2 regions of the Clostridium sp. JN-9 genome follow, and region 1 is predicted to be linked to the other one. Evidence: a T-box and tRNA genes for the amino acid it is inferred to sense, from the RefSeq annotation. Region 1 holds a T-box; the other holds one or more tRNA genes.

Region 1 (4,314 bases):
TGAGAAATGCTGAAATATATTTTAATTAGCCTGTCCCTGACGGGAATTTGTTAACGTATCAACACTATTGAATAAAAGAGCCCTATATCTAAATAACAAAGATTAAATAACAGAGAACAAAGATTGTTGTTTTGCTTACAGCAAAACTTAAATTAAAGATTTCCTGCTAAAGCAGAAAATCTACATTATTTGTTATTTGTTCTTTAATCTTTAATCTTTAGTTTTAAAAGGAGCCCCGCTCAACAGTTTTAACTGCTAATGCGACAGCCCCATTTAGAAATGAAATCTTTGAACTATTAATTTTCAACTTTTAACTATTAACTGTAGAAGCTGTTAACTGATTCTGCTTCCTGTTGGCAATTCACCTGGAATTGATACTGCAAACAATTTAGTATCATCATCATTAGCTGCAGCTAAAATCATTCCCTGTGAAAGTTCTCCACGTAATTTAACTGGTTTTAAATTTGCAGCTAATACTACTTGTTTACCAACTAAATCTTCGGGCTTATAGAATTTGGCAATACCTGATACAACCTGTCTTTCTTCACCGCCAAGGTCAACCTTAAGCTTTAAAAGCTTATTGGAACCTTTCACTTTTTCGCAGGAAATAACTTTTACGACTCTTAAATCAATTTTATCAAAGTCATCTATTGTAATTTCAGGTTTAATTGGCTGAATTTCATGTGCAGCCTGCTTGGAATTTTCATTTTTTAATTTGTTAAGTTCTTCTATTTTAGCATCAACATCTATTCTTGGAAATAAATTTTCACCTTTTTTCACTTTGGTGCCGGCGCTTGTTCCATCAAAGGAGGCTAAGCTGTCCCATGATGTTAATTCTACAGACAACTGTTCATTTATTTTAGCACTGGTATCTGGTAAAAATGAGCTTAAGCATACTGAGACAAACCTTAGGCTTTCTGCCAGATTGTAAAGAACAGTACCCAATCTTTCTTTTTTAGAATCATCCTTAGCTAATACCCATGGAGTAGTTTCATCTATATATTTGTTGGCTCTTCCAATCAAAGCCCATATTTCATCCAATGCCTCCGGAATTCTCAGTTTATCCATTGCTTTTTCAGCCTTAATTGGAGTTTCCAAGGCTAAATTTATTAATTCATCATCTAAAGGCTCTTTTGCCAGAGGAGCAGGTATTACACCCCCAAAATATTTTACTATCATAGCAGTTGTTCTTGACAAAAGATTGCCTAAATCATTTGCTAGATCTGAATTGATCTTTTTAATAAATATTTCATTATTAAATAATCCATCCTGACCAAAGGGAATTTCTCTTAGCAGATAATATCTCACTGCATCTGTTCCAAAATGTTTTATAAGCACAACAGGATCTACTACATTTCCCTTTGATTTTGACATTTTTCCGCCATCAACTAATAACCAGCCATGACCAAATATTTGTTTTGGAAGGGGCAGACCTAATGCCATAAGCATAATTGGCCAGTAAATTGTGTGGAATCTCAATATATCCTTTCCTACAAGATGAACATCTGCAGGCCAGAATTTATTGTATAGTTCTTCATTATCTGTTCCATAACCTAATGCTGTTATGTAATTTGCCAGAGCATCCACCCAAACATAAATAACATGTTTAGGATCAAAAGTAACAGGAATTCCCCAATTAAAAGATGTTCTTGAAATACATAAATCCTGCAGACCTGGTTTTAGAAAGTTATTTATCATTTCATTTTTTCTTGTTTCAGGCTGAATGAATTCAGGATGGCTTTCAATATATTCAATAAGTTTGTCTGCATATTTTGACATTTTGAAAAAATATGCTTCTTCTTTAGCCTTTTCCACTGGTCTGCCGCAGTCAGGACAGTTGCCATTTACCAGCTGAGTTTCAGTCCAGAAGGATTCGCATGGAGTACAATACCAGCCCTCATAGGATCCTTTATAAATATCACCCTGATCATATAGCTTTTTAAATATTTTCTGAACAGCTTTCATATGATAATCATCTGTGGTTCTAATGAATTTATCATAACTTATATTCATGAGCTTCCATAGATCCTGAATGCCAGCAACAATCTCATCTACATAAGCCTTTGGAGTAACTCCTTTTTCTTCTGCGATTCTCTGGATTTTCTGCCCATGTTCATCAGTTCCAGTAAGAAACATAACGTCATAACCTGTAAGTCTTTTAAATCTAGCCATTGCATCAGCAGCAACTGTGGTATAGGTATTGCCTATATGCAGATTGGCAGATGGATAATAAATTGGTGTAGTAATGTAAAATGGTTTTTTAGTCATTAAAATCCCTCCTTTAAACTATAAAAAAACCTCTATATGGATTATAACCATATAGAGGCGTAATTACGCGATGCCACTCTAAATTATTCATATCTCGCAATATGAAACTCTGCAGGTGACTAACATCACCCTGCACTGTAACGTGTGCTTACGTATTATCTTACTAAGCTTCAGATAATATGCTCAGGAGCCATGTTCATAAACTTTTGGACCATGGGTTTTCACCAATATCCCATTCTCTTTAGGAACATCCGTTTACTACTCTTTCCTTCAATGCAAAGTATAAAATATGTTATATAGCTCAATAATAGGTTATCATATTAATTATGTCAATATTTTTTTGTAATTTCGCTGTATTTTTCCTTTATTATTTTTAGGTCATTCCAGAACAAGGATTTTTTGCTCTCATCTCTAAATAATGCGGCAGGATGAAAAGTTGCAATCATGTAAAAGCCCTTTCTCTCTACCCACTTTCCTCTATCTCTTGTTATTCTAAAACCTTTGCCTAATATATATTTCATTGCAGTTGCGCCTAAACAAACTATTATCTTTGGTTTTATAAGAGCAACCTGATTCCTGAGATAGGGAAGGCATGCCTCAGCTTCTTCTTCAAGGGGGGTTCTGTTGTTTTCCGGTCTGCATTTGCAAATATTACAAATGTAATACTCATTACGTGTAAGCTGCAGTGCTTCTAATCCCTTTGTAAGAAGCTGACCAGCCCTGCCTACAAAAGGTATGCCGGTTCTATCCTCGTCTGCCCCAGGAGCTTCTCCTATAAACATTAAGGGAGCTCTGATATTTCCATCTCCAAAAACCACGTTAGTTCTATTAGTATGGAGGGGACATTTTTCACATGTGATGCAGGTTTGATATAATTCCTGAAAGTGCATCAATAGTAATCACCTCTGTATTTTGTGTATTAATTACATTCTAGCACATATTCTGTTTTAAAGTCCTGAGTTTTATTAAAGCCTTTATTTAAAGATTCAATATTTATTTTCTTCTCAGCATTATTGCTGTAAGTAAATTTGTACAAGTTATAAGCTCCTTTTTTATATTCAAGGGTTGTATCATCATCTTCATAATAGCATGATGATCCACTGCCGGGGAATAATTTTAAAGTAACTGGAAGCTCTTTCTCTCCTACATAATTAAAGAAATCTTCATATACTGGTATTATTGAATTTTCTTTTACAAAAACACCAATATTGTTAAGTGGAATACTTATTGTATAATACTTTCCGCCTTCATATTTTTTATGAGTAAAGTAGTCATACCAGTACCCCTTAGGGAAGTAAACTAATTTTTCCCTTTCACCCTGATAAAGAATAGGTGCAACTAAAATATTATCGCCAAACATAAATTGAGAATACATATCAATTACGTTTTCATCATCATAAAAATCAAAAATCATTGGTCTGAATACAGGTATTCCTTCTTTATATGATTTATAGTATTGATTATAAATATAAGGCAGTAAATTATATCTGAGATTAATAGCGTTTTTGCAGATTTTTTCAGCGTCAGGGCCAAAACTCCATGGCTCCTGCCTTCTTGTAAATATTGCAGAGTGATTTCTGAATATGGGCAGAAAAGTTCCAAGCTCCATCCATCTTATAAAAAGCTCTTCTGTACAATCACCGCCGAAGCCTCCTACATCATTGCCTGTAAAGCTGAATCCTGAAATACCTAAATTGCAATTCATTGGAATTGACATCCTAAGGTGCTCCCAGGTACTGTAATTATCTCCAGTCCATATTGATGAATATCTCTGCCCTCCTGCAAAGGTGGCTCTTGTCATTGAAAACTGGCGCAGGTTAGGTCTCAGCTCTTCCTGAGCTTCATTTGAGCATCTGCTCATTTCCATTCCAAACATGTTATGGAATTCTGAATGAGTTATTGTACCATTACTGCTGTTATGAATGCATTCATCAGGCATAGTTTTTATGTCATTATTGAAAACAGCAGGTTCATTCATATCATTCCATATTCCATCAATGCCAATAGAAATAAAGTCCTTAAGTTCTTTTTTCCACCACTGTCTGG
Region 2 (4,314 bases), 1.2 Mb from region 1:
TTTTTGATGCAATGTAATTTTACATGATGGGGGAATATTTATGGATTTATGGAGTATAGAACTAGATAATTATGATAAAAACCATAACGAAAAAAACGAAACTATTTTCACTCTTGCCAATGGTTACAGAGGCCTTAGAGGAGCGTTGGAATTTTCAAAGCTTGGAAACAGGGGTAATTTTATTGCAGGGGTTTTTGACAAAGCTCAGGGCCAGGTTTCAGAAATAGTAAATTGTCAGGATCCCCTTGGTTTTAATATATATATTGAAAATGAAATGGTGGATATGGAAAAATGCGCTGTGGAAGGTTTTAAAAGAACACTTAATATGAAAAAAGGTGTGCTTATTACAGAACTTACAGTTACTACATCTAAAGGAAGAACTCTTGGGATAAAATCTGAAAGATTTGTAAGCAGGAGCAATGTTCACAGATGGGCTTCGAAATATGAGGTAACAGCTAAAAATTTCAGTGGAAAGCTATTTATAGAAAATTATATTCAAGGAAGTGTAACCAACAGCTCATGGGATGTAATGAACAGGACAAAGCACCTGAAAGTCACAAGATGCACAGATATGAATCCAGGTATAGCATTGGAAGCTAACACATTAGATAAGGGAACAGAAATAATAGAGTGTACAAGGCTCATAGGCGAAAATGATCGTGATAATATTTTTAGAAAAAGAAGATACTGTGACTTTGGAGAAATAGTTTCAGAAGTTTATGAAACCTTTATTAAACAGGGAAGCACTTATACCATATATAAATATGGGGTTACTTATACCAGCAGAGATACTGAAAAAAACTTGTATTGTATAGCTTTAGAGGATATAAATGATTTTGCAGCTTTAGGCTATGAAGGCGAAAAAGAAAAGCACAGCCGTTCATGGAATAAAATATGGAATAATATTGATATTGAAATCCAGGGAGATGATAAAGCTCAAAGGGGAATAAGATATAATTTATTTCAGCTGGCATCCTCAGCTTATGAGGGGGACGGCAGAGTCAGCATAGCAGCAAAGGCTCTTCATGGTGAAGGATATAAAGGACATGTTTTTTGGGATACAGAAGTGTTTATGCTGCCATTTTTTATTTATGAGTGGCCGAGGGCTGCAAGATCACTATTAATGTACAGATATAACACATTAAAGGGAGCCAGGGAAAATGCAGAATTAAGCGGTTATAAAGGCGCAAGATTCCCATGGGAGTCAGCTGATGATGGAATAGAGACAACACCAAAATGGGGGCTTGATTATGAAGGCAATTGGGTAAGAATTTGGACAGGCGATGAGGAATTTCATATTAACTCTGATATAGTATTTGGAATAATAGAGTACTACAGAGCAACTGGAGATAAGGAGTTTCTTATTAATTACGGCATGGAAATGCTGCTGGATACAGCAAAGTTCTGGCAGAGCAGAGTTGAATATAATAAGGAAAAGGACAGATATGAAATAAACTCAGTTATAGGCCCTGACGAATTCCATGAGCATGTTAATAACAATGTTTTTACAAATTACCTTGCAAAGTGGAATATAGAAAAAGCTTTCTACTATAAGGAATGGCTCAGCAAGGAAGACGAACACAAATTGAGATTATTGTGTAATTCGCTTTGCATAAGCTCCAAGGATTTTCATGAATGGAAAAATATAGCCAGCAAGATATATATTCCAACAAATAAAGAGGGCACTATTATAGAGCAGTTTGAAGGATATTTTAATTTAAAGCATATAGAAATAAAAGAATATGATGAAAACAGCATGCCTGTATGGCCTAAAGAAGTGAAACTGGACAGGCTCGGTGAAACTCAGCTTATAAAGCAGGCAGATGTTGTACAGCTTATGCTTATGCTGCCTGAGGAATTTTCAAATGAAATTAAAAAGGTTAATTACCAGTACTATGAAAAGAGAACTATGCATAAATCATCATTAAGTCCATCCATGTATTCAATACTTGGACTTTCTGTCGGAGATACAAGCAATGCATATAAATATTTCATGAAAACTGTGTACACGGATTTAGAGGATAATCAGGGAAATACAGATTCCGGCCTTCATGGTGCTTCCACAGGCGGGTCATGGCAGAGTGTGGTTTTTGGCTTTGCGGGATTATCTGTTTTGAAAGATGGAACTTTAAAACTAAAACCATGGATACCTAAACATTGGAAAATGCTTAAGTTTAAACTTAACTGGCATGAATCGAGAATTACAGTTTCAATTTATCAGAATCATTTTGAAATAGCATCTGATAAAGAAATTAAAATAGAAATTAATAATAAAATCTATGAAACAGGAAAAAATTCAAAAAGGTAAGCAGTAAGGTGAAATCTTACTTTACACTATGTCTGGTGTGTCCATATGAAAATTTTAAAGTATTTTAAAGATATTGCTAGCATGGACAATATAATTTCATGTATAGATAAAAAATGCTAGGTTATAATATTCCTGTAAGTGATAAGATAACAACTGTCGCTGATGAGCGGCAAAGAAAAAACAAAGTTATTTAATATAATATCGCGGGGTGGAGCAGTTGGTAGCTCGTCGGGCTCATAACCCGAAGGCCATAGGTTCAAGTCCTATCCCCGCAACCAAAATTTTTAAAAAATGGATGTGTGATATTATATGAATTCTGTTGAGAATTAAATAATATAAAAGAATTTGTAAAAAGTTCTGTCAAGCATTTTTGAAAATGTCCCAAAATATTTAAAACATTAGCACCAGTTTTCTGGTGCTTTTTAGTTAGGTTTTACTTCTAAAATAAATAATGAGGCTTTCCTGGATTTTGGGTATGCTTAATAAGCCTTCTGAGTTTTATACTTAAAAGGAGGAATAGTAATATTATGGCATTTACTTTTATGCTATATTTTCCTGCCTATGTTTCTGCTTTTTAAGATAACGTTCAAAAGAAGCTTGTTTCCAAGGATGACTCATTGGAGGAATATAACGTTTTTTTGGTTGCCCCGCAGGAGCTGCAAGGTCAAAGCTTTTTGATGTAAGTTCATGTTCTGGTAATAGATCTAGAGCATATACCTTTTCATCAACACAAAAGAACATTCCACCATCAAAGGCTTGAATTACCATACCTGAAGTACCTTTTCGGTAATGTACAGCATATCCATTACAATCCATAGGGAGGTAATAACTTTTCTTGAATTTGATGCAGCTTCCGTTATCAACCTTCCTACTGGTTAATACGGCAAGTGTTAAATTTATTTTTTCAATATCTAGTTGTTTTTCAAAGACAGATTTGATATTATCAACTGGTAAAGCAAACTGGGCATTGAATTCTTTTATGTATGAGTTTAAGAATTCATTTGCTTGCTCAATTGTGCTGATACAAGCTAGCCTCATTTCTAAAGGGAGGCGTGATTGTAACGTCTGAAACATTCTTTCTACGCGCCCTTTAGCTTGGGCAACACTGCTTGTCTTAATTCCTATGCCTAACTGTTTACAGGCATAGCTAAACTGAGTGAAAGTATCCTCTTCAACTGAAGGGGACTTTTTCTTTTTGTATTCAAATACAGTACGTCTATCTGTAAATAACATATAAGGGATACCGTGTTCCGTGAGTACCTGGTGTAACACATGGTAATACCCGTTTAGGGTCTCTTGTGAGTCAAAATAAGCTCCCATAATAGCACCTGTAGCATCATCTACAGCAATGTGTAATTGGGTTTTATTCTTACCGAACCAAAGATGCTGTGAAGCATCCATCTGGAGCATCTCACCTATGTAAGCACATCTAGGGCGCCTCGGGTGTGCATCTTCAGCTGCAATAATTGCATTCTGAATGTTAGAAACCTCTTTTGGAGATTTGGCTACATTCTTCAATTCCTCTAATTGAGCTTTAACCTTTTTCCTTGTAGCACGCTTAGCCTTAGGAGACAGGATGAATTCCTGCATAAGGATTGAACGGATGGTGCTAATGGATACTTTGATATGCTCATGCTTCTCTAATAACTCAGAATAGTGGGTGAGATTAGCATCAGAGTATTTGGTACGATAAAGGTCAATAATTAATTGTCTTGTCTCATCATCAAGTGTATGGACTGGTTTTCTCCCATGATTACCATGAATAAAATAAGCCTTTCCCTGTTCCTGATATCCTTTGATCATTCTATTAATATGTCTAATAGAGCAGCTTAGATAAAGGGATGCCCTCTTCTTGTTTCCATTTGTTTCGACCAATTTCTTTATAGTTGTATATTTATCATTTTCTTTCATAGTTAAATTTACCTTTCTCATTATGTCCACCTCAATTCTCTTGAGGTATCATTATACTATATTTTTTGCATTTGGGACATAATCATATGTGGTAT

The links. A T-box is a leader RNA that pairs with one kind of tRNA and senses whether it is charged. The one in region 1 lies ahead of metG (methionine--tRNA ligase), so its partner is inferred to be a tRNA-Met.
Region 2: it encodes a tRNA-Met, which carries the amino acid that the T-box ahead of metG (methionine--tRNA ligase) is inferred to sense. The anticodon was not compared.

The regions. Positions count from the first base shown of each region.
Region 1 is NZ_CP035280.1:111,287-115,600, forward strand. Features, by position in the region: gene metG (methionine--tRNA ligase) at 334-2,268, opposite strand; T-box leader at 2,319-2,551, opposite strand; gene EQM05_RS00615 (uracil-DNA glycosylase) at 2,598-3,161, opposite strand; gene EQM05_RS00620 (TIM-barrel domain-containing protein) at 3,188-4,314, opposite strand, start outside.
Region 2 is NZ_CP035280.1:1,297,422-1,301,735, forward strand. Features, by position in the region: gene polC (DNA polymerase III subunit alpha) at 1-17, shown strand, start outside; gene EQM05_RS06230 (glycosyl hydrolase family 65 protein) at 41-2,308, shown strand; tRNA gene EQM05_RS06235 (tRNA-Met) at 2,511-2,586, shown strand; gene EQM05_RS06240 (ISNCY family transposase) at 2,849-4,240, opposite strand.